Microbispora sp. ZYX-F-249: one gene and its partner. The protein of the gene in region 1 interacts with the protein of each later gene in a pairwise test. Links are inferred from orthologs where the notes say so. Each region holds a gene or a part of one and is shown in the gene's direction. Other genes may lie near its edges.

Evidence for each region.
Region 2: the proteins of rsfS (region 1) and AAH991_RS34680 interact in binary tests that used the Escherichia coli proteins (3 or more experiments, as listed by UniProt). The link is inferred for Microbispora sp. ZYX-F-249 from one-to-one orthologs.

Annotation. Positions count from the first base shown.
Region 1 is NZ_JBDJAW010000008.1:201,831-217,265, reverse strand. Bases 7,696-10,607 are described here. They hold rsfS (ribosome silencing factor), read left to right. Parts: upstream 7,696-8,905; coding sequence 8,906-9,310; downstream 9,311-10,607. Other genes in these bases: AAH991_RS13065 (glycoside hydrolase family 16 protein), read left to right, coding at 10,245-10,607; AAH991_RS13075 (histidine phosphatase family protein), read left to right, coding at 9,336-9,971; AAH991_RS13085 (helix-turn-helix domain-containing protein), read left to right, coding at 8,250-8,771; AAH991_RS13090 (MFS transporter), read right to left, coding at 7,696-8,178. In the rest of the region: GTPase ObgE, read left to right, coding at 1-337; proB (glutamate 5-kinase), read left to right, coding at 363-1,493; AAH991_RS13115 (glutamate-5-semialdehyde dehydrogenase), read left to right, coding at 1,508-2,764; AAH991_RS13110 (LuxR C-terminal-related transcriptional regulator), read right to left, coding at 2,768-3,436; AAH991_RS13105 (serine/threonine-protein kinase), read left to right, coding at 3,611-5,212; AAH991_RS13100 (M48 family metallopeptidase), read right to left, coding at 5,261-6,280; nadD (nicotinate-nucleotide adenylyltransferase), read left to right, coding at 6,387-6,998; more of AAH991_RS13090, read right to left, coding at 6,961-7,695; more of AAH991_RS13065, read left to right, coding at 10,608-11,039; AAH991_RS13060 (Dyp-type peroxidase), read right to left, coding at 11,047-12,432; AAH991_RS13055 (carboxylate-amine ligase), read left to right, coding at 12,577-13,671; AAH991_RS13050 (hypothetical protein), read left to right, coding at 13,764-14,117; AAH991_RS13045 (hypothetical protein), read left to right, coding at 14,114-14,500; AAH991_RS13040 (CynX/NimT family MFS transporter), read left to right, coding at 14,691-15,435. UniProt on the Escherichia coli protein: Functions as a ribosomal silencing factor. Interacts with ribosomal protein uL14 (rplN), blocking formation of intersubunit bridge B8.
Region 2 is NZ_JBDJAW010000047.1:24,402-39,923, forward strand. Bases 4,835-7,833 are described here. They hold AAH991_RS34680 (ATP-binding protein), read left to right. Parts: upstream 4,835-5,795; coding sequence 5,796-6,872; downstream 6,873-7,833. Other genes in these bases: AAH991_RS34675 (DUF4132 domain-containing protein), read left to right, coding at 4,835-5,799; AAH991_RS34685 (DUF5682 family protein), read left to right, coding at 6,875-7,833. In the rest of the region: AAH991_RS34665 (hypothetical protein), read right to left, coding at 1-507; AAH991_RS34670 (hypothetical protein), read left to right, coding at 1,075-2,046; more of AAH991_RS34675, read left to right, coding at 2,284-4,834; more of AAH991_RS34685, read left to right, coding at 7,834-9,118; AAH991_RS34690 (VWA domain-containing protein), read left to right, coding at 9,115-10,233; AAH991_RS34695 (YehQ family protein), read left to right, coding at 10,230-12,152; AAH991_RS34700 (alpha/beta fold hydrolase), read left to right, coding at 12,448-13,362; AAH991_RS34705 (M48 family metallopeptidase), read right to left, coding at 13,509-14,981; AAH991_RS34710 (VOC family protein), read right to left, coding at 15,151-15,522.

The DNA of each region.
Region 1 (15,435 bases):
GGTCGAGGAGCCCACGCGGCTGGTCATCCGGCCCAGGCAGCTCGGCGAGACCGGGTTCTCGGTGCGGCGCGTCGACGAGAACCGCTTCCAGGTGACCGGTGAGAAGCCCGAGCGGTGGATCCGGCAGACCGACTTCTCCAACGACGAGGCCGTCGGCTACCTGGCCGACCGCCTCGAACGGCTCGGGGTCGAGGAGGCGCTGATCAAGGCCGGTGCGACGGCCGGCGCCGAGGTGATCATCGGCTCGATGGAGGGCGGCTACGTCTTCGACTGGCAGCCGTCGCAGGGCACGGAGGCGACGATGGGCCCGCGTGGCAGCGACGCGAGGCTCGGCTGATCGGGGAGCCGGAGTGGGAGAAGGCGTGACAGGCAGGGAACGGATCCGCGAGGCCGCGCGGCTGGTGGTCAAGGTGGGGTCGTCGTCGCTGACGACGTCCCGCGGCACGATCGACGTCGACCGGGTGGACGCGCTGGTCGACGTGCTGGCGGCGCGGCGCAAGGCCGGCACGCAGATCGTGCTCGTGTCGTCCGGCGCGATCGCCGCCGGGCTCGGGCCGCTGGGGCTGCGCGACCGGCCCAAGGACCTGGCGACCCAGCAGGCGGCCGCCTCGGTCGGGCAGGGCGTGCTGGTCGCCCGCTACACCTCGTCCTTCGCGAGGTACGGCCTGCGGGTGGGGCAGGTGCTGCTGACGGCCGACGACATGATGCGCCGCATCCACCACCGCAACGCCCAGCGGGCGCTGGCCCGGCTGCTGGAGCTCGGCATCGTGCCCGTCGTGAACGAGAACGACACGGTCGCCACCGACGAGATCCGGTTCGGGGACAACGACCGGCTCGCGGCGCTGGTGGCCCATCTCACCCACGCCGACGGGCTGGTGCTGCTGTCGGACGTCGACGCGTTGTACGACGGCGACCCGCGCAAGGACGGCGCCACCCGCATCGCCGAGGTCCGGGGTCCCGAGGACCTGGAAGGCGTCGAGCTGGGCACCTCCGGCCGGGTCGGCACCGGCGGCATGATCACCAAGGTGGAGGCGGCCCGCATCGCGACCGGGGCGGGCGTCCCGGTCGTGCTCACCGCGGCGGCGCACGCGGCGCAGGCGCTCGCGGGGGCCGACATCGGCACCTGCTTCCACCCGGGGGGCCGGCACCCCGGCACCCGGCTGCTGTGGCTCGCCCACGCCACGACCGGCCGGGGCCGCCTGCACCTGGACGCCGGCGCGGTCGAGGCCGTGGTCGGGCGGCGCAAGTCGCTGCTGCCCGCGGGCGTCGAGAAGGTCGAGGGCGACTTCGCCGCGGGCGACCCGGTCGACCTGTGCGCGCCGTCGGGAGCCGTCGTCGCCCGGGGTCTGGTCAACTATGACGCGGGGGAGATCCCCGACCTGCTCGGCCGCTCCACCCGGGAGCTCGCCAGCACACTCGGCCCGGAGTACGAGCGCGAGCTGATCCACCGGGACGACATCGTGATATTGGAGCCTGTCCACCACCACAAGTGACGGAGCGCGAGGCAATGTCTGAGGCAGAGGAATTTCTGAAGGTCGCGCGGGCGGCGAGGGACGCCGCGACGGTGCTCGCGCCGATGCCGCGCGCGCCGAAGGACGCGGCGCTGCGGGCCGTGGCCGACGCCCTCGAGGCCGCCACGGACGAGATCGTCGCGGCCAACGCCGCGGACGTGGACCGCGCCAGGGAGAACGGCACCTCGGAGGCGATGATCGACCGGCTGCGGCTCGACGCCGGCCGGATCGCCACGATCGCGGCGGCCGTCCGCCAGGTGGCGGACCTGCCCGACCCGGTCGGCGAGGTCGTGCGCGGCGGCACGCTGCCCAACGGCCTGGAGTTGCGTCAGGTGCGGGTGCCCCTCGGTGTCATCGGCATCATCTACGAGGGCCGGCCCAACGTGACCGTGGACGCGGCCGCGCTGTGCCTCAAGAGCGGCAACGGCGTGCTGCTGCGCGGGTCGTCCAGCGCGTACTCCTCCAACACGGCGCTGGTGCGCGTCATGCAGCAGGCGCTGGCGGCGACCGAGGTGCCGGCGGACGCCGTGCAGCTCGTGCCGGGCCGGACCCGCGAGTCGGTCAAGCATCTGATGCGCGCCCGCGGCCTGGTCGACGTGCTGATTCCGCGCGGCGGCGCCTCGCTGATCAACAGCGTGGTCGAGGAGTCGACCGTGCCGGTCATCGAGACCGGCGTGGGCAACTGCCACGTGTACGTGGACGCCGACGCGGACGTCGACACCGCCCTCAAGATCCTGGTGAACGCCAAGGCGCAGCGGCCCTCGGTGTGCAACGCGGCCGAGACGCTCCTCGTGCACTCGGCCATCGCCGACGAGTTCGTCCCCAAGGCGCTGACGGCGCTGAAGGACGCGGGCGTCACCGTCCACGGGGACGAGCGGGTGCGGGCCTACGGCGCCGACGTCGTGGCCGCCACCGAGGAGGACTTCACCACCGAGTACCTCTCCCTCGACATCGCCGCCGCCGTGGTCGACTCGCTGGACGACGCCGTCGCGCACATCCGCACGTACGGCTCGGCCCACACCGACGCCATCGTGACCCGTTCCCAGCAGGCCGCCCGCAGGTTCGTGGCGACCGTGGACTCGGCGGCGGTCGCGGTGAACGCCTCGACCCGCTTCACCGACGGCGGGGAGTTCGGCTTCGGGGCGGAGATCGGCATCTCCACCCAGAAGCTGCACGCCCGCGGCCCGATGGGGCTGCCGGAGCTCACCTCCACGAAGTGGATCTACACCGGCGAGGGGCACATCCGCGGGTGACGCTCAGACGCGCGTGAGCACGGGACGCGAGCCGAGGCCCGCGTCCCTGGCCCGCAGGGCGGCGTCCACCCGGCTCGGCGCCTCCAGCTTCGCCAGCACGTTGCTCACGTGGTTGCGCACGGTCTTGGTGGCCAGGCACAGCTCGCGGGCGATCTCGGCGTTGGACCTGCCGTCGGCCAGCCGCTCCAGGATCTCGTGCTCCCTCTGGGTGAGGCCGGGAAACGGGCTGCGGGACGGCGGCGTGGTGAGACGGCCGAGGAGCCGGGGCGCCAGCCCGCCGCCGAAAACCATCTGCCCGAGCGCCACGGACCGGACCGCCGCCGCGATCTCCGCGGGCTGCGAGTCCTTCAGCAGGTAGCCGTACGCGCCGGCGCGCAGCGCGCCCAGGAAGCCCGCCTCCCCGTCGTCGTCGCCCAGCGCGAGCACCCGTACGGACGGGCAGCGGCGGCGCAGGGAGTCGAGCCCGTCCAGCATGGCCAGGTCGGCCAGCAGCACCCGCGGCGACAGCCGTACGCACAGGCGGAGGGCGTCGAGGTCGTCGCAGGCCGTGGCGGCGACGGAGAGGCCGTCCGCGTGCGCGGCTTCCTGCTGCAGGGCGGACCGGATCCCCTCGACGTACAGGGGGTGATCGTCGGCGATCACGACGGTGATCGCGCCGGAGGAGTCAGTCATCGTTCATCTGTCTTCGTCTCGCCGATGGGGAGCGCGGGCCCTGCGGTCCGGCCGTCGTCGTCGTGGACAGACTGCCGGGGCGCGCTTGTGAGCCGGTTGGCAACGGCTTGTATGGGGCCTCGACGGCGCGCCTCCGCCGATTCGGGCGCCCGGGCCGCTATGGTTGGCGCTCCTATGGCTGGACGTCTTGGTCGGGTCGGCCCCTACGCGCTGCAGGAGCGGCTGGGCCGGGGTGGCATGGGTGAGGTGTACCTCGCCGTCGGCCGCCGGGGCGACAGCGTCGCGGTCAAGATGCTCCGCGACCCCATCGAGCACGACCCGGACGCCCGATTACGACTCGAACGCGAGGTCCGGGCGCTGCGCCGGGTCGAGAGCCCGTACGTCGCCCAGGTGCTCGACGCCGACCTGTCCGGCGACCGGCCGTACCTCGTGATGGAGTACATCGAGGGGGAGAACCTCCTCGACGCCGTACGGCGGCGCGGGCCGCTGCAGGAGTCCCGGCTCATCGCGCTGGCGCAGGGCCTCGCGGCCGCGCTGGCGATCATCCACGCGGCCGGGGTCGTGCACCGCGACGTCAAGCCGGCCAACGTCCTGCTGGGCGAGGACGGGCCGGTGCTGATCGACTTCGGCATCGCCCAGGTGCTCGACGCGACGCGGGTCACGATGACCGGCGCGTTCCTCGGCACGCCCGGCTACTGCGCTCCCGAGGTGTTCTCGGACGAGACGGTGGGGGAGCCCGCCGACGTCCACGGCTGGGCCGCCACCGTGGCGTTCGCCGCCACCGGACGGCCGACCTTCGGGCGGGGCACGGCGGAGTCGCAGATGTACGCCGTGCTCAACGGCAAGGCCGATCTCGTGGGGGTCCCCGCGGCCCTGCTGCCGCTGGTGCGGGCGGCGCTGCACCGCGACCCGGCCCGCCGTCCCACCGCGGCCCTGCTGGCCGACCGCCTGTCCCGGCTCGCCCGGGTCAGCGAGACGTCCGCCGCCGACCGTGTCACCGACCGCGTCACCGACCGTGTCACCGACAGGGCGGCCGACAGGGCCGACAGGAGCGCCGATCGCGCCGCCGACAGGGTCGGGGCGGAGGCGGTCGCGCGGGTCCGCGCGGAGGCGCCCGCCCGTACGGCGACGGGGCAGACCGCGGACCCGGCGGCAAAGGGCCAGGCCGCGGAGCGTCCACGTGGGCGCGGCGGGACGGGCGCACAGGCCAGGTCCGCCGGCGGCCGCGCGGACACCCACGCGCCCGAGGGGGCGCTCGGCATCCCCACCGGGAACGCCGCCCTGGTCCTGGTCGCCCTGCTGGCCGTCCCGTGCGTGGTGGCGTCGGTGATCTACCCGCTCGCGACCTTCGCGATCACGGCGGCCTTCGCCGTGGTGACCAGGGCCGTGTGGACCAGCCACTGGCTGGTGCGCGGCCGCAGGCCCGGCCGCGCCCGCGCACTCCTGCGCGCGCTGGCGTTCCCGCTCACGCTCGCGGGCTCGCTGCTGTCGGCCGCCGCGTGGCCGGGGCTGCCCGCCGCCGCGGCGGCGTTCGCGGCGCTGTGGGCGGGCTCGGGGGCGCGGCTGGAGCCGGAGTGGTGGACGCGGCCCGTGCCCGTCACCATCGCCGGCGTCGCGTTCGGCGTCGTCAGCGGCGCGATCATCGGACGGGAGATCGAGCGCGCGGGAGCGGCCATTCCCGGCCTGCGGCGGGAGGGCCTGCGCGCGCTCGCCGTCCTGGGCGGCTTCGTCGCGCTCTGCGCGGCGGCCGTGCGCGCCCTGGCCTTCTTCTTCTGACGGCCTTCTTTCTGACGGCCGCGGGCAGCCCGCGGGCGCGTCCCGGGGTCAGTTCTCGCGGCGGGCGAAGCGGTTGAAGATACGCTCGCCGGCGTTGACCGCGCCCTCGGCGACGTCGCGCAGCACGCCGATGAACGGGTCCTGCGACTGGGCCCAGGACTCGCGGTAGGAGTTGGCCGCCGCCTTGATCTCTTCGGTGATCTTGGCGTTGGCGTCGTCCTCCCGCCGGGGGTAGTCGCCCGCGATGATGCGCTCGTACTCGCCGCTGCGACGCCACCGGTCGAGCTCGGCGACCCGGGTCACCGCGAAGGGGTGGGTGGTGCCGAGCATGTTGAGGACCTTCAGCAGACCGTCCCGCACGTCGCCGGCGGTGTCGTACTCCCTGGCCTGGTCGAGGAACGCCTCGATGTTCATCTCGTGCAGGCGCGAGCCGCCGGCGAGCTTCATGAGCGCCCGCAGCGCGGCGTCGGGGTCCTGCCCGGCGAGCAGGCCGCCGCGGTCGGCGGACATCTCCGCCTTGCGCTGCCATTCCTCCAGGGCGGCGACGATGACCCGAAGGCCGATGTAGCCGAGCGGGATCCAGGCGACCCGCGTGGCCAGGCGGGTCAGGATCGCGAGCATCGTGCCGTAGACGGCGTGACCCGACAGGATGTGCGAGGTCTCGTGGCCGATGACGAAGCGCAGCTCCTCGTCGTCCATCAGGTCGAGCAGCCCCGTCGAGACGATGATGAACGGCTCGTCGAAACCGATCGCCATCGCGTACGCCTTCGGGTCCTGCTGCACGTAGATCTCGGGGATCTTGTGCAGGTCGAGGATGTAGGCGCTGTCGCGGCCGATGTCGTGCAGGGCGCGGAACTGGGTGTCGGTGGTGCGCACCGCGGAGGCCAGGAACATCAGGCGGAGCCGGCGCTCGCTGAACAGGCCGGACGTGCGCTTGAGCACCGCGTCGAACCCGGACAGCGAACGCATCGCGACCAGGGCGGAACGGTCGGCGGGATGTTCGTAGGCTCGTGAGCTGATGCCGGTCAGCTGCACGCGATTGCGATCGGGAGTGGTCATGTCCCGCATGCTATGTCTCACAAGCCGGGCGCGCGCGGGACGCCGTGAGGAGCCCGGGCCGGCCGGGCAGGGGCCGGTTTCGGGCGTGGTCCGGCAGGCGCGTTATCGTCCGTGCATGCGAAACGGGACGGCGATCCGGAGACTGGGCGTGATGGGCGGGACCTTCGACCCGATCCACCACGGCCACCTGGTGGCGGCCAGCGAGGTGGCCCACCACTTCGATCTCGACGAGGTGGTGTTCGTCCCGACCGGGCGGCCCTGGCAGAAGGCCGAGCAGACCGTGTCCTCCACCGAGGACCGCTACCTGATGACGGTCATCGCCACCGCCTCGAATCCCCGCTTCTCGGTCAGCCGGGTGGACATCGACCGGCCCGGCCCGACGTACACGATCGACACGCTGCGGGACATCGCCGCGGTGTACGGCCCGGGGGTGGAGCTGTACTTCATCACCGGCGCCGACGCGCTCGCGCAGATCCTCAGCTGGCGCGACGTCGACGAGCTGTTCACCATCGCGCACTTCGTCGGCTGCACGCGGCCCGGTCACACGCTGCAGGACCCCGGCCTGCCCGCGGGCAAGGTCAGTTTGGTCGAGATCCCGGCCCTGGCGATCTCCTCCTCCGAGTGCCGCGACCGGGTGGCCGCCGGGGAGCCCATCTGGTACCTGGTCCCCGACGGCATCGTGCAGTACATCAACAAGCGCCACCTGTACCGCGATCCGGAGTCCTGACGGCCCGTCGCCGGTCCCGCAGGCCGTACGCCGCGGCGAGCGCGCCGGCGAGCGCCGCCGCGTACAGCACCGGACGGTGGGAGGTCAGGGCGAGGAGTCCCGCGCCGAGGGCCATCCCCACGGCCGTCGGCACGAACAGCAGGCTGTTGGCGGTCGCGGACACCGTGGCGAGCAGGTCGCGGGGTGTGATCCGCTGTACGGCGGTGAAGGCGGCGACCAGCACCCAGGGCAGGCCAAGCCCCGACAGCAGGCTCGCCGCCGCCACGACGGGCTCCGAGGGGGTGGCGCGCAGTGCCACGGAGACGGCGAAGAGGAGCCCTCCGGCGGCGGACAGCCGCGCCTCCCCGGCCCGGCGCAGCACCGGCCCCGCGATCAGGCCGCCGAGGACCGTGCCGCCGCCCTGGATCGCGGACAGCACACCGGTGAAGCCCGGCTCCCGGTGCAGGCCGTGGTCGACCACGGCGAAGACGGCCGCGCCGTTGACGCCGGAGACCAGCATCAGCACCGCGCCGGACAGCACGAGGCGGCGCAGGAACGGGTCGCCGAACAGGAAGCGCGCCCCGTCCGCCGTCCGGGCCGCCCACCCGCGCGCCGCGGGGGCGCGAGATCCGGCCGTGCGCGGCAGGCGCAGTGAGGCGAGCAGCCAGGCGCAGGCCGCGAAGGTGGCCGCGTCGAGCGCGACCACCGCGTCGCCGCCCGCGACGGTGAACAACCCGGCGCCGAGCAGGGGCGCGGCGAGACGCGTGCCCTCCGACGCGCTCATGCGCAGGCCGTTGACCTCGGCCAGCAACGCCTCCGGGACGGCCGCGGGCAGGACGGCCGCCTCGGCCGCGTCGAGCAGGACGAAGCTCACGCCGTAGAGCACCAGCACCGCGAACAGCAGCCAGACCTGCGCGGGGGAGCGGACCAGGAAGAGCAGGCACAGCACCGCGCCCATCACGACGTTGGTCCAGATGAGCACGGGCCGGGCGCCGAGGACGTCGGCCAGCGCGCCGAGCGCGGGCCCGGCCGCCGTCGGCGCCCAGAAGCAGAACGCGGTGAGACCGGCGAGGCTGTCCGACCCGGTCAGCGACTTCACCCAGATGCCCGCGACCAGGGACATGGCCATGGTGCCGAAACCGGAGACGACGACGGCGCTCAGGTAACGGCGGGCGTTGCGGTCGGCGAGAGCGGCTTTCACGACGATCGATGATCGCCTCAAGCAACCCCCAAGTCAATGCTTGGGGGTTGTGATGGTGTTTACTTTCCGCCATGGCGGAGTCGGATCCCAGGCTCAGGGCGCTCGCGCATCCGATGCGGCTGCGCATGCTCTCGCTCATGTGGGGCGAGCCCATGTCGGCGGCCGAGCTCTCCCGCGAGCTGGGCATCTCGCACGCCCTCGCGAGCCACCACCTGCGCTGCCTGGACGACGCCGGGCTGGCCGAACTCGCCGACGTACGGGTCCGGCGCGGCGGCCGGGAGCGCCGCTACCGGGCGGTGGGAGGCACCCCGCTGACCGAGCAGCGGGACGATTTCCCGCTGCTCGCCGAGGCGCTGGCGCGGTCGCTGCGCGAGCGGGCCGGGCGGCGGCGGGCGGGCGAGGAGGGGGTGACGGCCGACGCGGAGCTGTGGGTCGAGCCCGAGCTGTGGCACGACGTCCGCCGCAGGATCCTCGCCGCGATCGTCGACCTGCACGACGGTGCGGCGGCCCCGCACACGCCGGGCACCATCCGGGTCGGCGCCACCGTCGCGGCCTTTCCTCTGATGGAATCGACGGGCTCCGGAGGACGTTGAAATCCTGATCCCGGGCATAACACCGGAATCGACAGGGTGTGCCGGTAGGGTCGTGGCCGGGAAAGCCGGTTGTAGGGGACACGTGGACTGTGCACCCTGGTAAAGAGCCCGTCAACGGAGGACAGAACCGAATCGTGACAGCATCCGAGAGATCGATCCAGCTCGTGCGGGTGGCGGCCGAGGCCGCCGCCGAGAAGCTGGCCGACGACATCATCGCCTACGACGTGAGCGACCAGCTCGTCATCACCGACGCCTTCCTCCTCTGCTCCGCCTCCAACGACCGCCAGGTCCGCGCGGTCGTCGACGAGATCGAGGAGCGCCTGCGCGTCGAGGCCGACGCCAAGCCCGTACGCCGTGAGGGCGAGCGGGAGGGCCGCTGGGTCCTGCTCGACTACCTCGACATCGTGGTGCACGTGCAGCACGAGGAGGACCGCAACTTCTACGCGCTGGAGCGCCTGTGGAAGGACTGCCCGTCCATCGAACTGCCGGAGAGCGTCAAGCGCGTGGCCGAGCAGCGCGGGCACGGAGCGGCCCGGTGACGAACGCCATCATCGGGGCGGCGCGATGAGCCGTCGCGTCGTCTGCCTTCGGCACGGGCAGACGCTGTGGAACGTCGAGAAACGCTTCCAGGGGCACACCGACATCGCGTTGGACGAGACCGGCATCGCGCAGGCGGCCCGGGCGGCCTCCCTGCTCGCGGCGCTGCGGCCCACCATGCTGGTCTCCTCCGACCTGCGGCGCGCGTACGACACCGCCTCGGCCCTCGGCCGGCTCACCGGACTCGACGTCGCCGTGGACAAGGACCTGCGCGAGCGCGGCGGCGGCGAGTGGGAGGGCCTGACCCGCGACGAGATCAGGGCGGGCTGGCCGGTCGAGTACGAGGCGTGGGAGGCCCCGGGCGGCGAGGACGTGGCGTATGTCGCCGACCGCGTCGCCGGTGCGATCGGGCGCTGGGCGTCCCGCCTCGACGAGAACGGCCTGCTGGTCGTCGCCTCGCACGGCGCCGCGCTGCGGCTCGGCATCTGCCGGTTGCTCGGGCTGCCGCAGGAGCTGTGGTCCGCGCTCGGCGGTCTGGGCAACTGCTCGTGGTCGGTCCTGGAGGAGGGCCGCCGCGGCTGGCGCCTGCTGGAGCACAACGCCGGCACGCTGCCGGAGCCGATCAGCAGCGACGACAGCCCGGCCGCCACCGCCGACTCCTGATACGGGTGGGACCGGTGACGATTAGGTAAACGGACGGGCATCCCTATATGCTCTCCGAGCGCCGCGCCGGGAGCACCCGGAGCGGTGGCAAGGGGCTATAGCGCAGCTGGTAGCGCACTTCCATGGCATGGAAGGGGTCTGGGGTTCGAATCCCCATAGCTCCACCCACGACGACTGGAACTTTCACGTCCGTCTCCCGATGACCTGCGCTCCCGCCCAGCGCCTCGCCGCGGGCGTTGACTCGCCTCCGGCCGCCGGCCGACTCTTCCGAGCGTGAGACGTCACAGCGCTCTTCTCCTCGCGGCCGCCGTGGTGGGCTCGGCCATCACGGTTCCGGCCCCGGCGCGCGCGGCGGCGTGGGAGACGGTCGTCGACACCGGCTCGTTCTCCGGCTACGCCGCCCTCGAGTCGGAGTGGAAGTACCTGTATCCGTGGGGATCCGACCACAACGGCTCCGCCCGGATGTACGGCTCGCCGAGCGACCACAACCACATCGCGCTGTCCGGCGGTGTGCTGACGCTGACGGCCACCCGGATCACCTGGGACGAGGGCACGAGCAGCGCCGACCCGCATCCGGCGATCCACTACCACTCCGGCGCGATCCACGCCCGGGACCAGGTCGTGGTGAACGACCAGTTCCCCAACTGGGAGGTCAAGGGAGACTTCCAGGCGCCGTCGTCCCGGGGGACCTGGCCGGCGTTCTGGCTCACCGGGGTGAACAGCTGGCCGCCCGAGAGCGACATCCTGGAGTTCAAGGGCGACGGCCGCAACTGGTTCAACACGTTCCGGACCTCGTCCGACGTGGACAGCACGGTCGTGGGCGTCTCGTCGCCCGGTTCCTGGCACACCTACCGGGCGTGGATCACCAAGGTGAGCGCCACGGACGTGGACATCCACTACTACGTCGACGGCCAGTGGAAGGCCGTCCACCACGCCCGTGGCTTCGTCGGCAAGCCGATGTGGCTGATCATCAACCTGCAGATGGAGGGCTCGTCCGGCTCGCCGGGGCCGAGCGCCGCCACCTACTACCGCGCCCGCAACGTCTACGTCGGCCGCTCCCGAGCCTGACGAGGGGTCAGAGGCTCTTGAGATAGGCGAGGGACGGCATGAAGAAGTACTCGCCGCCCTTCATCGTCACGGTCTGGGGGACCTGCCGCTGGGGCGCGCTGAGTTTCGTGCCGCCCCACGTCTTCGGGTAGCGCACCTTGACCTCCCGCTTGCCCTGGCCGATCACCGGGTCGTGGCCGGTGTCGCCGGCCGGGAAATCGGGGTTGTCGGCCCAGGTCTGCTGGGTGAACTCGAACTGGTTCTGCAGGCTGGAGTTGAACGCCATGAACAGCAGGCCCACCCCGCCCGTCGGCCTGGTCTCCGGACCCGCGTCGTCCCACGGCCTGTCGGTGCGCCTGCCGTACGTCTGACCGCGCCGGGCCATCATGACGCCGAGGGCGCGCTCCAGGCCGCCGTCCCGCGAGTCACGCGGGTTGGCCTTGCGGATGTGCGCGCTCACCGGGCACTTCGCCCCGGGGTCGTCGCGGTAGCTGAAGTCGTTCTGCACCGGGTGTCCATCGGAACTCGGCTTGCCGTGCAGCCGCAGCGGGGTGCCGTTGCGGAACCGGCCCACCAGCATCGCGCCCGCGAGCGGCCGGTCGTCTCCCTTCAGGCCGAGCGCGTCGGCGAGGGCCTCCTCGGCCTCGCGGAACGCGCGGACGTTCTGCTCCAGCTTGCGCAGGACGAGGTAGCTGCCGAAGTGCCGGCTCGGATGGGGAGCGAGGGGGTCGGGGACGAGCACGTGGCTCAGCGGGAAGAACGGGTTCCAGTTGGTGCCGGACTCGGCGGCCACCTGGTCGGCGAGGAACAGCGGCTGGCTGCGGCCGTCCACGTAGCCGAAGTGCTCGATGCCCCGTCCCTGGGCGTCGCGCAGGCCCTCGCCCTTCTCCTCTCCGACGATCTTCGCGCTCTTCGGCAGCAGCGCGAGGACCCGCGTGCGGGTGGCGGCGACCGGCTCGGACGTGGCGTCGCCGATCAGCACGATCGCGTGGATCTCCTCCTGGTAGTGCTTCTCCCAGGCGCCGACCGCGGGGTCGCTCAGCGTGTCCTTCCGCCGCTTCATGCCCGACTTGAACGCGTTGTCGGTGAATTTCGTGGTGGATTCGCCCAGTTTGAGATAACCGAGCTTGCTGATTCCCACGCCCACGTACGGCGTGCCGGGCTTCTTCGAGCGGTTGAAGTCGCGGACCTCCTCCAGGTGCTTCCTGGCCGATTTCATCAGCGGCACGAGGGAGCGCAGGAAGCGCCTGCCGTCCGGGCCGTCGCCGAAGCGCACCAGCAGCAGGGACATGCTTTCCCGTACGTGCCCCTGCAGAATGTTCGGCTGCAGGTTGTCGAGCATCGCTTTGGTGTCGGCGTCGAGTTTCGCCGAATCCCATGCGAGCGGTTTTCCGTTGGACAGGTCGACCGGCATGTCGATTCCTTCCCCGTAGTGGAAATGTCGGGCCCCCACCGATAAGAGTCATCATCCACGGAAAAGGTTCGGTGCGCTCTGACTTTCCCTGTGCGGGACACGCCAGGTCAGGCCTATTCCGCACCACGCGGGTAGTGATCGGTCATGACGAAGAGACGGCCTGTCGGCGTTGAAGAGGAGTTCCTTGTCGTCGATCTCGAGACCCGGCGGCTGACGCCGCTGGCGGAGTCGATGCTGGAGAGGCTGCCGGACGAGGGGTTCGCGGCCGAACTGCAGCGGTCGGTGGTGGAGACCAACAGCACCCCGATGGAAGACCTGGCCGACGTACGGGCCGAGATCGTACGGCTGCGCCAGGCGCTCGTGTCGGCCGGCGAGCCGCTGGGGGTGGGCGTCATCGCCTCCGGCACGACCCCGATCACCGGCATCGAGGGCTACACGTTCACTCCCGGGGAGCGCTACCGCTACCTGTCGGAGTCCTACCGGTTCCTCGCCGAGGAGCAGCTCATCTGCGGGGCGCAGGTGCACGTGGAGATCGACGACAGGGACGTGGCGGTGCTCGCCGCCCAGCGCGTCGAGGCGTGGCTTCCCCCGCTGCTCGCGCTCAGCGCCAGCTCGCCGTACTGGATGGACGAGGACAGCGGGTACGCCAGCAGCCGGGCGCTGACCTGGCAGCGCTGGCCGACGGCCGGGCCCCTGGGCCCGTTCGCGGACGCGGCCGACTACGACAGGACGGCCGAGGACCTGGTGGCCTCAGGCGTCATCGAGGATCGGGGCATGGTCTACTTCGACCTGCGGCTCAGCGCCCACGTGCCGACCGTGGAGATGCGCATCTGCGACTCCTGCCCGCTCGCCGACGACGTGGTGCTGCTCGCCGGGCTCTTCCGCGCCCTCATGACGAGGGAGATGGAGGCCGTGGAGCGGGGCGAGCCGCCGACCGGCGAGCAGCGTCTGGCGCTGCTGCGCGCGGCCAACTGGCGGGCGGCGCGGGACGGGCTGGAGGGCGACCTGCTGTCCCCGTTGACGAGCCGGCCGGAGCCGGCCCCGCGGCTCATCGCCCGGATGCTGGAGGAGCTGCGGCCGACCCTGGAGGACCTCGGCGACTGGGAGACCGTCTCGGAGCTCGCCGACGCCGCGCTGCGCCGGGGCAGCTCCGCCTCCCGCCAGCGGGGGGCGTACGCGGTCGAGGGAAAGCCGGAGGACGCGGTCGACCTGCTGCTCGCCGAGACCCGGCAGCGCTAGTCGCCAGGTGCACGTGACGGGGCGGGCGAGCGGGCCGATACCCTACTGGCCATGTCACTGGCCATGTCTGCGATCCCCGCCCCGAGCGCGGCGTGAACGGCGCCTACTCCGGCTGGCTGATCGGCGCAGCCCTGCTGCTGGCGCTGGCCGCTGTCGTCACCGCCGTACGGGACAGGCCGATGGGGCCGGTGCTGCTGGCCGGGCTGGGACTGCTTGAGCTGGCCGTGCTCGCGCAGGCGGGTCTCGCGCTCGCCGGGCTCGGCCACGTCGCAGAGAAGGCGACCTTCATCGGCTACCTGGCGGGCACCGCGGTGATCCCGCCCGCCGCCATGTGGTGGGGCCGTGCGGAGCGTACGCGCTGGGGCCCGGGGGTCATCGCCGTGGCCGCCTTCACCGTGGCCGTGATGACCGGGCGGCTGCTGCAGATCTGGAACGCGGGCGCATGAGCGCTCCTTCCGGCACCGGGCCGGGGCGCGTGCTCGTGGCCGTGTACGGGATCTTCGCGCTGGCCGCGACGTCCCGCGCCGCCGTGCAGATCGCCACGCGGTTCGCCGAGGCGCCGCTGGCGTACGCGCTGTCGGCGTTCGCCGGGGTGGTCTACATCGTGCTCACGGTGGCGCTGGCCCGGGGCGCCCGGCGCCTGGCGGTGGCCGCCTGCCTGGTCGAGCTGGCCGGAGTGCTGGTCGTCGGCACGCTGAGCCTGGCCGACCCCGCCGCCTTCCCGGACGAGACCGTGTGGTCCGGGTACGGCAGCGGGTACCTCTTCGTGCCGCTCGTGCTGCCGGTCGTCGGTCTGCTCTGGCTGCTGCGCGGCGTCCGCCGCTCGTAGCGGCCCTTTCGCAGAGCAGCGGAAGCCCGCGGGAAGCCGGGAACAAATGAGAGCGATGGGGGCTTTGGTATGTTGCCAATCGTAGGATGACTGGATGAGGGGAGATGTTGCGGCGATGAGTGCCGTCGAGACGCGGAGGGGCGTGCTGCGAGCACCATGGAGATCACCATGGGGAGCACGGCGCGGATCGATGGCCTGGCTGATCGCCGGGGGTATCGCTCTCGCCGCGTTGAACCTGCGCACCGCGGTGACCAGCGTGGGGACCGTTCTCGACGAGGTGAGCACGGGCCTCGGCATGTCGGGGGCGATGACGGGGCTCCTCACCACGCTGCCGGTGATGAGTTTCGCCCTGTTCGGCGCCCTGACGCCGGCCATGTCCCGCAGGATGGGGGAGCACAGGCTGCTGCTGGCCGCGATCGTCCTGCTCGCGGCAGGGCAGGCCGTGCGCTCGCTCGTCGACTCGGCCGTGCCGTTCATGGCGGCCAGCACGGTCGCGCTGGCGGGCGGCGCGGTCGGCAACGTCGTCATCCCCGCGCTGATCAAGCGGCACTTCCCGCGGCGGGCGGGCGCGATGACCACCGTCTACTCGACGGCCCTCGCGGCCGGGACGATGGTCGCCGCCGCCGCGACCGTTCCCGTGCAGCAGGCCGCGGGAGGCAACTGGCACGTGGCACTCGGGGTGTGGGCGGTTCTCGCCGCCGTCGCCGCGATTCCGTGGCTCGCGCTCAGGCGCGGTGAGCCGGAGCGGCGCGACACCTCCGTGAAGGCCGGAGCCGACGGCCTCCTGCGCAGCAGGCTCGCCTGGGCGGTGGCCGGTTATTTCGGCTCGCAGTCGCTCATCGCGTACGTGATGTTCGGCTGGCTGCCGCTGCTGCTGCGGGACAACGGCTACACCGCCGGGCAGGCCGGTCTGGTCCTCGCCGTGTTCACCGGGC
Region 2 (15,522 bases), on another replicon or contig:
CATCGTCTTCGACTCCTCGCCGCTGATCGTCGGCGGCGCGCCTGCCACCTTCGTCACGACGAGAGGCGCGTGCGGTGACGCCTTCTCGATGGTCCAGCGGTACCACTCGGCGACCGGACGCAGATCGATGCCGGCGAAGCGGTGGACGAACGCGACGTCCTGCGTGAACTTCACGCCCCGCCCGAAGCTGTCCTCGGCCCGGCCCTGGCGGCGCAGCACCTGGTAGGACTTCTCGGCCAGCGGCATTTTGCGCAGGTTGGCGAAGACCCTCGCCTGACCGCGGACCAGAGCGGTGTTCTCCTGGTCGAAGATCGAGGTGAACGCCTTCGCGTCACCCGAGGCCAGCGCCTTGCTGTGCCCCTCGACCAGCTCGGCGATCTCCTCGTCCTTCACGACGACCGTGTTCGGGTCGGTGACGCCGTCACCCGCGGCGCCGCCACCGGAGCCTCCGCCCCGCAGGACCAGGCCCACCCCCGCGCCCACCGCGACGACGAGGACGAGAGACACGATGCCGAGCGTCACCCACAGCCCGGTCTTGCGTCTTGGGGCGGGGGGTGGAGGAGGCGACTGCCACTGCTGTGGTGGTGGAGGACCGTACCCCCATTGCGGCTGAGAAGAAGGTGGAGACTGCCACTGCGGCGGTTGAGGCGGATACTGCTGCTGATAATCGGGCCCCGTCGTCACTTCTGCCCCGTAATGATCACAGTTACCGAAAGGCGTAAATCGTACCAGCGACCGGGAAGCGCCCACGGGCGCTTCCCCCGCCGCACCCCCATGCTTTCGGTAAGGCATCTGACCAGCGGATTTCCACTCCATCGGCCGAACGTGCCAGACCCTGGCGGACGATCCGCAGGGACCCGCGGCCATTCGAGCCAATCGACACGTCCGTATCGGCGGCAAATGGAACGATCCATTTCACAGAAGCGAGGGACCAGTCATCCTTGGCACCGTGACGACCGCTATGGAGCGACGTCCGCGTCATCCGGCAGCAATCAGGGAGCGCGGCGACGAACCGGGCGGGCGCGCCGGAGCATTCCCTGTCATCACGCCCGGTGAACCTTTTAATCTAGGAGCATGTTCACCCGACCGTACAGCCCCGAGAACTATCCGGATCACGTCGCCGCATTCGAGGAATTCGTTTCCTCTCCCGAGGGCCGGCGGTTGGTGGAAGAGCATCTGGAACGGCAGTTCGACGAGGGCGAGCTACTGGCCGTCCCGCCGCTTCGCGAGCCCGACTATCGGAAAGCGCTCGGACAGGCCTTACAAGACGAATCGTTCGCACAGCTCGTACGGAAGAACCCTTCCGAGGTCGTTCAGGGGACCGCCGCCGCATTGATCGACTTGAACCGGCGGATCCTGGCTTCCCGCGAAGCCGTCATGTACAGCCCGTTCGAAGTGGACGGATGGGGCGAACTCCACGAACTCGTGACCGCGCGCTTCAAGAAATCAGCAGCGGACTCCGCCCTTGTCAGCATCCTGTTCACACAACCCAAATCCATCGTCTACCGAGACCTCCGACGCAACCACGCATATATAGACATCCGTTCCGGACTGCGCTGGGACCTGTACGTCGCAGGATACGAAGCAGTGCCGATCCTGAACAGGTGGAGGTTCGACGCCCGGGGCTTCAATGAGATACGAGAGCATGTGGAGAGCGAGCACAAGGCGGCTCTGATATCGCCGCACGCACCCGTGACCCGACCACCCTGGCATTTCTCGGGCACGGCCGACTTGGTAAGCGTGATGGTGTATTTCAACGGCTCCACCACGAAGTACGACTGGCTCTCCCTCAAGGGCGTTCGGCTGCTGGATTCCAAGAGCCGGTATATCAGTCACAGCCTGGGTGAGGTGGTCGAGACGCTGAGCGATTGGCGGGACGACACGGATCCGGCCGCCTTACGCGCCCTGGCCCCAGGAGAGGTGTACGCCTCCGCCGAGCCGGCGCTCTCTCTGACACCGTATCTGCTCGCAGCCGGATCGAAACTCCTGGAGGGAGTGGCGGTCAATACGGCCTACGACCTGCTGAAGAAGCTCATCGCAGGCTGAGCCCGCGCCCTGTTCGACTGCGACCGGGGCCCGCCGTGGTGCCGGTCGCGGACCGGCCCGAGCACCTCTCTGTGACACCCCATCAAGCGGATCCCCACCGGCCGATGCGCTGGAAGCCTGTTTGTCAGTCATCCGCGCAATACTCGCCGCTGGCGATCACGAGGATGAGGCATCCGAGATGGCACCGTTCCGTCGTGTCGCCTCAACGAGGAGCTCTACCTTTGTGGAGGTATCGGCATGAGCGCGGCTCGGGTGCTGACCTATGTCGGCGGCGGTTCGGCGAAGTTCTGGGAGGTTCGCCAGGACGGCACGGAGCTGAACATCCGCTATGGGCGGGTGGGCACGGCCGGTCAGACGCAGGTGAAGTCGTTCGACTCCGCTGCCGCCGCTGAGGCGGCGGCCGGCAAACTGGTGGCGGAGAAGTTACGCAAGGGCTACACGGAAGACGCGGCCGCCGCGCCGGTGACCGCCCGGCCGGCGACCTCCCCGGCGGGAACCGACAGCGTCGCGGACGAGGACCGGCTGACGATGCCGCCCGCGTGGCTGCGCGCTCTTCATCCGCGGCGGGGCGGAGCGAAGGTGACCGTGAAGAAGCCCGACGCGCGTGCACCCGAAAAACTCGCCGCGCTGCTGGACGAGCACCGCAAGCAGCTCATTGACGTGCTGACGAAGTGTTCCGATCCGGAGATCGCCTCCGCAGGCACGGCGTACCTGGCCGGGGAGCCCGACGCCCCGCCGCTGGGCGCCGCGGTGGTCGCCGCGATCGTGGGCGCGTCCTGGCCTTCGAGTGAGGAGATGTCGCTCCCTCTGTTCGCCGAAGCATGGCTGGTCGAACGCGGCCTGACGTTCGCGGCGGTGGCCGCGACCGAACTGGCCTCGCTGCATTTCAATTTCTTCTCGGGCATGCGGCCGGTCCAGCGGCTGGCCGACCACGATTCCCCCACGCACTGGCGCGACTGGAATCGGCTGAAGCCCGCCACGCGGGTCCGCGCCGTCCTCGCCACCGCGTCGGACGCCGAGTATGCCGAGGTCGTCGCGGCGCTGGCGCAAAGCCGTGAGGGAGGGCTCCACCACCGAGTGGCGGCTTCCTACCTGGTGCCGACCGAGGCCGAGTGGGTCGCGGCCGACTGCGCGGAGATGAGCCGCCTCAATCGGGGGCTCGCCTTCATCCTGATCACCGCGATCAGCACGCCGGAGCTCGCGACGCTGATCGCGACCCACGCGCAGGCGTACTGGATCGCAGACTCCCTCGCCCTGCTCGCCACGGTCGTCGACGGCCTGGGGAACGCGGCCGTGCCGGTGCTGGCCGGGTGGTTCGACGACGTCCACGACGCGGACAGTCAGCGGCGGCTGCTGGGCGTGCTCGCCGAACTGCCGACCGACGCGGCGATGCAGGCGCTCCTCGACCGGATCGAGCACAAGCACACCCAGCCGGCCCTCCTGCGCGCGGCGGCCCGCTTCCCGCGCCGGGCGATGCGGATGCTGGCCGCCCACGACGGCAAGACCACAGACCTGCTGCTACGCGCCCACGTGCTGTCCCATCTCGACCTGGTGGCCGAGGTGAGGGCGGCCGTCGGCGACGCCGCCGCCCGGCGGATCGACGCGATCGCGACCGCCGCGACGGCCGCCACCGCTCCGGCCGAGGCCCTGCCCGAGGTGCTGGTCAGCCCGCCCTGGACCCGTCGGCGTACGGCCCGCAGGCCGGTCGTCGTGGCCGGCCTGGTGTGCACCGATGAGCCGGCCGTGGTGTGGAGGCCGGGCGAGCGCGACACGTGGCGTCCCGCCCGGCCGGGTGACGAAGCATGGAACCGGCCCTGGCGTGAGAGCTGGGAAGCGGTCGCCGCCCGGATCGCCGACGGCCGGGGTGCCGTGTGGCACGACGAGATCGCCCTGTTCGTCGCCGGGCCCGACGAACTGGCCGCACCGCTGATCGGGAGGTGGCGCCCGGCCGACCTTTACGGGGCCTCCGAGTGGATGCCGAGGGTGGTCGCCAGGTTCGAGCTGGCAGCGCTGCCCGCGGTGCTGGACAGCGCCCGGCGTGGCCCCGCGTCGGTCGCTCCGGCGCTGCTTCCGTTCACCGGCCCGGAGATCGCCGTGCTGATGGCCGGGTGGCTGGCGCGGCTTAAGTCGGTGCGCGCCACCGCGCTGGCGTGGCTGGCCCGTCACCCCGAGGCGGCCGCGAGGGCGCTGATCCCGCCGGCGCTGGGCAAGCCCGGGGTGGCCCGGCGGCAGGCCGAGCAGGCGCTGGCGGTGCTGGCCGCGGGGGGCGCCCGCGACGCCGTCGCGCAGGCCGCCGCGGGTTACGGCCCCGCCGCCGAGGCCGCGGTCGCCGACCTGCTCGCGGCCGACCCGCTCGACGCGCTGCCCGCCAAGATGCCCGTGCTGCCCGAGTGGGCGGAGGCCGCGATCCTGACCCCGATCCACCTGCGGGGCGACGCGGGCGCGCTGCCGCCCGAGTCGGTCCGCCATCTGATGACGATGCTGGCGATCTCCCGGCCCGGTGAGCCGTACGCCGGTCTCGCCCTGGTCAAGGAGGCCTGCGACGCCCGCAGCCTCGCGGACTTCGTCTGGTCGCTGTTCCAGCGCTGGCAGACGGCCGGCTATCCGTCCAAAGAGAGCTGGGTGATGGACGCGCTGGGCCTGCTCGGCGACGACGAGACCGTCCGGCGGCTGACGCCGTTGATCAGGGCCTGGCCCGGCGAGGGCGGGCACGCCCGTGCGGTCGCGGGCCTGGACCTGCTGGCCGGCATCGGTTCCGAGGTCGCGTTGATGCACCTGCACGGCATCGCCGAGAAGGTCAAGTTCAGCGGGCTCAAGAACCGGGCCAGGCAGAAGATGGACGAGGTCGCCGCGGATCTCGGTCTGACGCCGCAGGAACTGGCCGACCGCCTGGTGCCGGACTTCGGGCTGTCCGCCGAGGGCAGCCTGACCCTCGACTACGGCCGCAGGCGGTTCGTCGTCGGCTTCGACGAGCAGCTCAAGCCCTACGTGGCCGACGCCGCGGGAAAGCGGCTCAAGAACCTGCCCAAGCCGGGGGCGAACGACGATCCGGACCTCGCGCCCGCCGCCTACCAGCGGTTCGCCGGGCTGAAGAAGGACGTGCGCGCCGTGGCCGCGGACAACATCCACCGGCTGGAGCAGGCCATGATGAACCGGCGCCGCTGGAGCGGTGCGGACTTCAGGCGGCTGCTCGTCGGCCACCCGCTGCTCTGGCACATCGTGCGGCGGCTGGTGTGGGGGCTCTATGACCCCTCGGGCCGGCTCGTGGGCGCCCTGCGCGTGGCCGAGGACCGCAGTTTCGCCGACGTCGAGGACGACACGCTGACCTTGCCCGACGACGCCGTCGTCGGGGTGGCGCACCCGCTGGAGCTGGGCGAGGACCTGGCCGCCTGGGCGGAGGTGTTCGCCGACTACGAGATCCTGCAGCCGTTCCCGCAACTGGGCCGGGAGACGTACGGCCCGGACGAGACGTTGCTGGCCGAGATCCACTCGGCCAAGATCCCCACCGTGAAAATCATCGGCCTGGAACGGCGCGGCTGGCGGCGGGGTTACCCGCAGGACGCCGGCCTCCAGTTCTGGATAGAGCGGGACGTGCCGGGCGGCCAGATCATCACGATCGGGATCAGCCCGGGCATCGCGATCGGCCACCTCGACTTCGCCGACGAGCAGACCCTGGAGGGAATCGCTCTCGACGGCCTCGATCCGGTCACCGTCTCCGAGATCCTGCGCGACCTGCGGGAGATCACCCGATGAACGAGCACGTCCAGCGGCCCCCGGCCGAGATCCGCTACGCCGACGAGCTGGCCCGGCTGCGCGACGGTGACACCGACGACCGGCCGCCCGGCTGGGCGCTGAGTCTGCGGGCCGCCCGGCGCTTCGTCCTCGGGGACGAGAAGCTCGGCATCAGCCGCAAGTTCGTGGGCGACCCCTCGCTGATCGACCGGTCCCTGGTGACGCTCGCGACCAACCGCGGGCTGATGCTGGTGGGCGAGCCGGGCACGGCCAAGTCGCTGCTGTCGGAGCTGCTCGCCGCGGCGGTGAGCGGAACGTCGACGCTCACCATCCAGGGCGGAGCGGCCACCACGGAAGACCAGATCAAGTATTCGTGGAACTACGCGCTGCTGGTCGCGGAGGGCCCGTCCCCCCGGTCGCTGGTGGCCGCACCGCTGCTGCGCGGTATGGCCGAGGGCAAGGTGGTGCGCTTCGAGGAGATCACCCGGTGCCCCCTTGAGGTGCAGGACTGCCTGCTGTCGCCGCTGTCGGACCGCGTGCTCGCCATACCGGAGCTGACCGGCCCGGAGGCGATGGTGTTCGCCCGGGAGGGGTTCACCGTCATCGCCACCGCCAACACCCGCGACCGCGGCGTCAACGAGATGAGCGCCGCGCTCAAGCGCCGCTTCAACTTCGAGACGGTCTTCCCCATCGCCGACTTCGACACCGAGCTGCTGCTGGTGGAGGCGGAGGCCACGGCTCTCCTGAAGCGGTCGGGCGTCGGCGCGCCGCCACGGCGCGACGTGCTGGAGGTCCTGGTCACCACGTTCCGGGAGCTGCGCGAGGGGCAGACGGCGCGCGGTGACGCCACCGACCGGCTGTCGGGAGTGATGAGCACCGCCGAGGCCGTCTCGGTCGCGCATGCCGTCGGGCTGCGCGGGTGGTTCCTGCGCGGGGAGCCCGGTGACGCCGCCGACGTGGTCTCCTGCCTCGCCGGCACGGCGGCCAAGGACAACCCGGAAGACCTGGCGAAACTCCGCAGATATCTGGAGCAGAGGCGGCCCGGAGACCAGTGGAAGGCCTTGTACGAGGCCCGTCACCTGCTGCCGGGCTGACCATGGCGGTCACGTTCCTCGGCGTGCGGCACCACAGCCCCGCCTGCGCCCGGCTGGTCGCCGACACCATCCGGTCCGTACGGCCCGCGTACGTGCTGGTGGAGGGCCCCGCGGACATGAACCACAGGATGGACGAGCTCCTGCTGGGCCATGAGCTGCCGATCGCGGTCTACAGCGGCTATCGGGATCCGGAACGACGGCACGGCTCATGGACACCGTTGTGCGACTACTCCCCGGAGTGGACGGCGCTGACCGCCGGCCGTGACGTCGGCGCCGAGCTGCGCTTCATCGACCTGCCCGCCTGGCATCCGGCGCTGGCCGAGGTGCGCAACCGGTACGCCGACGCGGAGGCGCGCTACAACGAGGTGACCGGACGGCTGTGCCGCGCCTTCTCCGTGGACAACGTGGACGCCCTGTGGGACCACCTATTCGAGATCGAACCGGCCGACGGGCTGGCCGAACGGCTGGCCGCCTATTTCGACCTGGTGCGCGGCGACACGCGGACCGGTTCCGACGACATGGCTCGCGAGGCGTACATGGCGCAGTGGATCCGGGCGGCGGCCGCCGACGCGGGCGACGGGCCGGTGGTCGTGGTCACGGGCGGATTCCACCGCCCCGCGCTGATGCGGCTGGCGGAGCAGGGCGACCGGAGCTGGCCGGAGGTGCCACAACCGCCCGTGGACGCGGTCGCCGCCAGTTATCTGGTGCCCTACTCGTTCCGGCGGCTGGACGCCCTCGACGGCTACCAGTCGGGCATGCCGTCGCCCGGCTACTACCAGCACCTGTGGGAGTCCGGTCCCGCCGACGCCGCCCGCAGGCTCACCGAGGCGGTGACGGCCCGGTTGCGGGAGCGGCGTCAGCCGGTGTCCACCGCGGACCTGATCGCCGCCCGGGCCACCGCGGACGGTCTCGCGTTGATGCGCGGTCATCCGCTTCCGGCCCGGGTCGACGTGCTGGACGGCCTGGCAGGCGCACTGGTCGACGAGGCGATCGAGGTCCCGCTGCCCTGGGCGACCCGCGGCTCGCTGCGGGCCGGCACCCACCCCGTGATCGTGGAGATGATCGCGGCCCTCAGCGGTGATCGGGTGGGCCGCCTGCATCACTCGACTCCGTTGCCACCGCTGGTCCACGCGGTTCTCCCGGTGGTGGGCGGCCCGGGTGAGGAACGGCTCGACCTCGGCGAGGAGGCCGGCCGCGAGCGCAGCCGGTTGCTGCACCGGCTGCGGGTGCTGCGGATCCCCGGCGTGGTCCGAACCTCGGGACCTCGTCTGATGGACGGCGCCGAGCTCGTCGAACGATGGACGCTGACCGAGTCCGACGACCGGCTGCCCGCGCTGATCGAGGCCGGTGGCTATGGCGTCGACCCGCAGGAGGCGGCGGCCGCCGCCCTCGCCGAACGGATCCCCGGCGCCGGCCTGGACCAGCTCGCCGACGTCCTGTTCGACACGGCGCTGTGCGGCCTCGGCGAGCTGACCGGGCAGGTGCTGGACGACCTCGCGCGGGCCGTCGGCGCGGCGACCGACCTGGGATCGCTGGGCCGCACCCTCACCGTCGCCCTGGCCATGTGGCGCCACGACGACCTGTTCCGCACCAGCGGCAGCACCACCCTGGGCATGGTCGTGGCGACCGCCACCCGCCGGGCGCTGTGGCTGGCCGAAGATGTGCGCGGCGGCCCGGCACCGGCCGACCTCCATCGCATCGGCGCCGTGGTCGCCGTACGCGACGCGCTCCGGCACGCCGGCCCGTCGCTCGGACTGGACACGCAGGCGGCGCTGGGCGTCGCCGACCGGATCGCCGTCCGTCAGGACGCGCCGCCCGACCTGCGGGGGGCGTCGCTGGGCCTGGGCTGGTCACTGCGGGGCACGGCCGCCGCGGACCCGGCCCGGGCGGTGCGCGGCGCGTTCGTCCCCGCGTCGGCCGGGGACTGGCTGGCCGGGTTGTTCGCGCTCGCGCGGGAGGAGGTGCTGCACACCGGCGGCATGCTGGAGCTGCTCGACGAGCTGGTCGGAGAGTTGACCGATCACGACTTCCTGGTGGCTCTGCCCGCGCTGCGCCAGGCGTTCGGCTTCTTCCCCCCTCGCGAACGGCACCTCATCGCCACCCGTCTGGTCGAACGGCGCGCCGGGGGTGCGTCCGCATGGGACCTGACGCGGCTGGACGCGGCGCCGGAGCTCGTGGCCGCCGGCAGGGCACTGGACGAACGGGTCGACGCGGCGCTGCGCCGGGAGGGACTGATCACACCATGACCGACCCCACCCTCGAACGGTGGCGCCTGCTGCTCGGCGAAGCGGGCAGCGCCTGCCTCGCCGGGCAACGGCTCGGCACACAGGCCGCCGCCCGTGACGCGGCCATGGACTGGCTCTACGGCCGCGACGAGGAGCTACGCCGGCGTGGTGTGCGGCAGGGCGGGACGGGTGAGTCGACGCTGACCACCTTCGACTGGCTGGACGACATCGCACGGCTGTTTCCCAAGGAGACCGTCGAACGCCTGCACCGTGACGCCGTCGAGCGCTACGAGATCCATGACGTGGTGACCGACCCGGAAGTGCTGGCGCGCGTCGAGCCCAACCCCGCGCTGCTCAAGGCGGTGCTGCGGACCAAGCACCTGATGAACCCGCAGGTGCTGCGGCTGGCCAGGCGGATCGTGGAGCAGGTGGTGAGGCAGCTCATGGACAAGCTCGCCACCGAGGTTCGCAGCGCGTTCTCCGGCACCAAGGTGCGCAGGCCCGGCCGGATGCGGCTGGCCCGCAACTTCGACATGGTCAGGACCCTGCGCGCCAACCTCGGCCGCTATCAGCCCGAGACCGGCAAGGTGGTGATCGAGACCCCGTACTTCTTCTCCCGCACCCGCCGCCACCTGGAGCGGTGGCAGGTGATTCTGCTCGTCGACCAGTCCGGGTCGATGGCCGGCTCGGTGATCCACGCGGCGGTCACCGCGGCCTGCCTGTGGGGGTTGCCCGGTGTGCGCACCCACCTGGTCGCCTTCGACACCGAAGTGGTCGACCTGACCGCCGACGTCGACGATCCGGTGGAGTTGCTGATGAAGGTGCAGCTCGGCGGCGGCACCGACATCGCCCGCGCGGCGGCGTACGGCGCGGGCCTGGTGGACCAGCCGCGCCGAGCGATCGTCGTGCTGATCACCGACTTCTTCGAGGGCGGTGATCCGCGCCGGTTGGTGCGGGTCGTACGCGACCTGGTGGCGCAAGGCAGCAAGGTGCTGGGCCTGGCCGCCCTCGACGAGCAGGCCAATCCCGCCTACGACCGGGAGCTGGCGCAGCGCCTGGCCGACGCCGGAGCCTACGTGGGTGCGATGACACCCGGCGAACTGGCGTCCTTCGTCGCGGAGCACGTGGGCCGATGAGGACGGATCTGCTCGGGCTCACGACGGACTCCCTCGCCGCGCTCACCAATCGCGGCCTGGTCAAACGAGCCGGCAAGGAGGCCGCGCCGGAGCTCCGCACCGACCCCGACGGCACCGTGCACGGCAGCTTCTCCGACGGCCCGGCCACGACCCTGCCTCCCGGCGGCCTCGACGCGGCCCGTTGCACCTGCGGCGCCGCAGGCGTCTGCCGGCACGTCATCGGGGTGATCCTCGCCTATCAACGCCTGTCCGCCGAGGCTCCCCCGGCGCCCCTGCCCTGGTCACCGGGGCAGGTGACCGACGACGAACTCACCGACAAGATCGGTGCCCGGCTGATGGCCGCCGCCCGCCGTACGGAGAGAGCCGGCTTCACCGCGCGGGTCCGCCGGGCGACCTCCGCCGACCCGGTGCCGCAGGTGGAGCTGGCCACCGCGACGGTGCGCTTCCTGGTCCCCGGCGATCTCGGGTTCGTCCACACGGACGCCGTCGCCGGCAGCCGCGACGACGTCATCGCCCTGGCGGTGTGGGCGTTCCGGGTCGCCGACGCGCTGTTCCCCGGCGTCCCGGAAGTGCGGGTCGACGTCGGCGGCCGGGCCGAGTCCGGCGCCGGATCCGGGCTGGAGCGGGCCCTGGGTCTGGCCGGCACGGTTCTGCGCGAGGGCGCAGCGCATCTCGGTGAGGGCCTCGACGCCACCATCGCCGACGTGCGGCGCCACCTGGACGCGGCCGGGCTGCGCTGGCCGCTGCTGGCCGTCGGCGACCTCGCCGAACAGCTCACCTCCTACCGCGACCGTGGCGCCCACTACCGTCCCGAGCTGCTCGCGAGTCACATCGCGGAACTACATGCCCGGCATCGGACGGTGACGCGGCCGGACGCCACTCCGCGCGGCAGCGTGCTCGGCACCGCCGAGGCCGCCGAGACGCCGTTGCGCCGGGCCCGGCTGGAGAGCCTCGGCTGCCGCGTCCGTGGCGTCGGCGGCCGGCGGATCGCCGAGGTCTACCTGGTCCACGGCGACAGTGCCATGGTGCTGGTACTCCGCCGTCAGTGGGACGGCGACGACGACGGCGCGGCGCTGGCACTGCGGCGGATCGGCACGTCCACGCTGGCCGCGCTGGCCACCGGCACCCTGGTCACGGAGTCCGCTGTCCGCAGCGCCAGCCGTACGGTGCGGCTGGCCGGTGGACGGATCTCCAAGACGACGATCAGCCCGTCGCGGGGCGCGTGGGGTGAGCTGCCACCGTCTCTGGTGGTGACCGACTTCGCCGCCCTCGGCCGTGAGCTCGACGCCCTCCCCCTCCGGCACGTCCGCCCGCGGGTGGAAGCGGAACTCGTCCGGGTCGTCGCCGTCGCCGGGGTGGAGGCCGTCACCTACGCGCCCGGAGACCAGCGTCTCGACGCCGTCATCGTCGACCGGGCGGGCAACACCGCCACCGTCAGGGCGACCCACACCGGTGCCGCCCCCGGACGCCTCGACTCGCTGGCCGCCGTGCTCGCGGGCGAGGAGGGCGAACCGCGTCACCTCAGCGGGGTGGTCGGACGGACCGCGGGCGGCCTCGTCGTCGAACCGCTCGGCCTGGCGGCAGGCGGCCGAGTCATCGCTCCCGACCTACAGCCGGCCGGGGAGAGCAGCAGGCTCGTGGTCGCCGAGGACGACCGGCACGAACCCCTCACCGCGGCCCTGATCGACACCCGGGATCTGCTCGCCGAAGTCGCTCATCACGGCCTGTCCCACCTGCCGCCGAGCTACGACGACCGGCTCGCCGCCGCGGCGGAGCGGTTGACCATGCTCGGACTGCACAGAATGGCGCAGGCCGTGACGGCCTTCGCGGCGAGGCGGACCCACGACTCCGAGGAGGCGGCCGAGCAGGCCTGGATCGACGCGTACCTGCGCCTGGACGTCGCCCTGGACCTGAGCTGACCGATATGGGGGGCTTGCCCTGTCCGGCAGCGAGCAGTCGCGTGACGCCTTCAAGCCGAAGGCCGGAGCGCTGCGGACGATTCCTTGCTGGCGACTCCCCCGGAGACCTGGGCAGCGAGCGCCCGGCACATGACGTGTGTCCCCCGCGCGAGCTACCGGCGAATGTCCACTGAGCGGTGACGATCTCGGACCGCGTGATCCGTAGCGTTACGACGCAGCCACGGCGCTCCGTCGCTTTCCCCGCCGCATCGCCGTGCGCGTCACTTCCTCGTCGACTCCCTCACTGGAGGACCTCATGCTCCGCAGAACCAGGACATCTCTTGTGGCGGCACTGTGCTGCACCGTGCTCGGCGCGGGGGTCGCCGGCTGCGGCGGCGACGCGCTGGAGAACTGGGACCCCTTGGCCTCCGCCTCACGGACGCCCGGCGCCACCCCGATCTCCGGGACCGAGAAGATCGACGTCGCGGGCCGGTCGGTGAACGTGTCCTGTTCGGGCGATCCGGAGAAGGGCGGGCCGGTCGTCATCCTGATGCACGGGGCCGGCGATGGGCTGGACAAGCTGGCCGGCATCCAGAAGACGCTGAGCGAGCGGAACCGGGTCTGTTCCTACGACCGGCTCGGCGCGGGCGCGAGTGACCAGCCGGAGGGCACCCAGAGCTTCGACGACACCGGCAAGATCCTCACCGGGGTGCTCGACCGCGTCGCCGGCGACAACCCGGTCGTCCTGGCCGGACACTCGCTGGGCGGGCTGATCGCCGCCAGGTACGCCCCCGAGCACCAGGACAGGGTCAAGGGGCTGGTCCTCATGGACGCCACCCCGCCCACCATGGCGAACGACATGACGAAGGCGATCCCCGAGTCCGCCACGGGCCCGGCGGCCGAGTTGCGCGCGCAGAACCTCGCGGTGTTCCAGGGCGAGAACCCGGAGAAGCTCGTCGTCCCCGACGGCAAGGTCCGTTCCGCCGGGAGCATCCCGGTGGAGGTGATCCAGCACGGGACGCCGTACCTCGCGGCCGTCCCCAAGTACGGGCCGCGTCTGGAGCAGGCGTGGGCCGCGGGCCAGCGCAAGTGGCTCGCGCTGTCCAGCGACGCCAAGCTGACCACGGCCGCGAAAAGCGGCCACTACATCTACGTCGACCAGCCCGATGTCGCCGTCAAGGCCATCGAACGCGTCACCGCGCAGGCCGCGCGTCAAGCGCACGGTGAATAACACACACCCCGGTGACTCGGGCCCGACGCCCGTCACGCCCTCGCCGCGCCGAACAGGGGCCGGCGCAGCCAGGCGATGAAGCAGTGGTCGCTCAGATGCGGGTTCCGGACCACCGGCCGGACGACCTGTCCGGCTCGCGGCGGGCGTCAGGAGGTGACGGGCGTCCGCGGCCGCAGCGAGATGTTCATCTGGGCGAACCACTGGCGCAGGCCCGGCACATGGGCGGGATCGGCCGCGACCCGGGCGGCGTACTCCTCGACGTCGACCTCCTTGCCCGTCGCGTCGCGCAAGGTGGCGGGGCCGGTCCACGACAGCGTCCACCGGGCCCGGCCACTGCCGATCAGCACGCCCTCGACGGCGCGGGCGAGGACCTTGGCCACCAGGTCCGGCGACGGCCGCCACCCGAGGCGGACGAGCTCCTCGTGGAGGGCGGCGGCCTGGCCGCGGGCCAGCGCCTCCAGGGCGGCGTCCAGGGACGGCTCCGGCCCGCCGGCGATCCGCTGGCCGGCGGCCGACAGGTCCTTCAGCGCCTCGTCGTTGACGCCCACGTACATGCCCTGGGCCACCATCTCCTCCCAGGGCAGCGGGCGCAGCCGGAGCGCCTCCTCGGTCCAGAAGGTGTGCTCCACAGCGCGCGCGGCGACGGCGGGGTCCCGCAGGAGCGCCAGCGCGGGACGCGGATCGCGGGCGTGCGGGACGTCCTGCAGGACGGCGAGCGCGGCCAGCCGCTCCGGCAGGCTCGGGTGGGAGTCGTACGGCCCGGCATCCTCGCCGCCCCCGTCCGCCTGGGCGATCTCCGCCCGATGCACGTCGGCGAGGGCGTGGAAGCCGCCGAACAGATCGGCCGGACGGCTGCCCGCCATGCCGGTCAGGCCGACGTACCTCTCCATGAACAGGTTCCAGACGTCCGCCGTGCCGTGCACCTTGCGCAGGGCGGTCCCGGCCGCCTCACGGCTCGCGACGGCGGCCGCGAACCGGTCGGCCTCCAGCTCCTGCCGCCGGGAGACGGCCTGGGAGACCCGCAGGAACAGCTTGGCGTACAAGGAGAAGAGCTTCTGGACGAAGGCGTGGTTACGCAGGGAGGCGACCGCCGCCAGCACGGCGATCCTGCCGCGATACACCGGTGCGCCCAGCCGCGTGTGCGCACCGCTGTAGTGGCCGAGCTCGTGCCCCAGCACCGCGCGCATCTCGTCCACCGAAAGCGTCATCAGCAGGGGCAGACCGACGTACATGACGCGTCGGCCCGCCCGCAGCCCGAGCCAGCTCGTGTCCTCCCGCACCGCCGCGTTCACCTCGGCGACCAGCCGGATCTCGTCCGGCGGGCGGGTCCCCACCCGTGCCGCCAGCTCCTCGACCGTCTGCCAGAGCACCGGCTCGTCCCCGCGGCCGACCGCGACGCCCGGCTCCTCCTGACGTCCGCGGCGGTTGACCAGGACGAGTCCGCGCAGCAGCGCCAGGGCGGCCAGGGTGAGCACGATCGCGATCTTCACGGAGCCCGCCGTGACGTGCCGCAGGGCGGCGACGTCGACGAGCACCGTGGCCCCGAACACGGCGGCTACCAGCACGTAGAAGCCCGCCAGCAGGCCGAACGCGATCGTCGCGCGCAAGGCGGTGACCATGTCATTACTCCGGAGGCGGTGGGGACGGGAGGCCGAAATTAACGGATCTTGTCGAATTTGTCATCCGGAGTACGAAAGACCGCGGGGCCCGCACCTGCCCAGGGCGGAGACGCGTCACCGGTCGTCCCGCTCGGCGTCAGCAGCGGAGGAGCGGCACGGACGCTCCGCGTCAGGCCGGAGCGAGGACGCAGAACTCGTTGCCCTCCGGGTCGGCGAGGACGATCCACGAGACCTCGCCCTGGCCGACGTCGGCGGGCGTCGCGCCGAGGGCCCGCAGCCGGGCCGCCTCCGCCGCCTGATCGTCGCCGGGGCGGGGCAGCACGTCGAGATGGACGCGGGTCCACACCGGCGTCGCACCGGGCGTCGTGCGGACGAACTCGAGGTACGGCCCGACCCCCTCGGCCGAACGCAGCCGCGCGTAGTCGTCGGTGATTTCGTGCAGCGTCCAGTCCACCGCCTCGGCCCAGAACCGGGCCATGGCCCGCGGGTCGGCGCAGGCGACCACGACCGCGGCGATCGGCCCGGTGTCGCGGTAGACCTC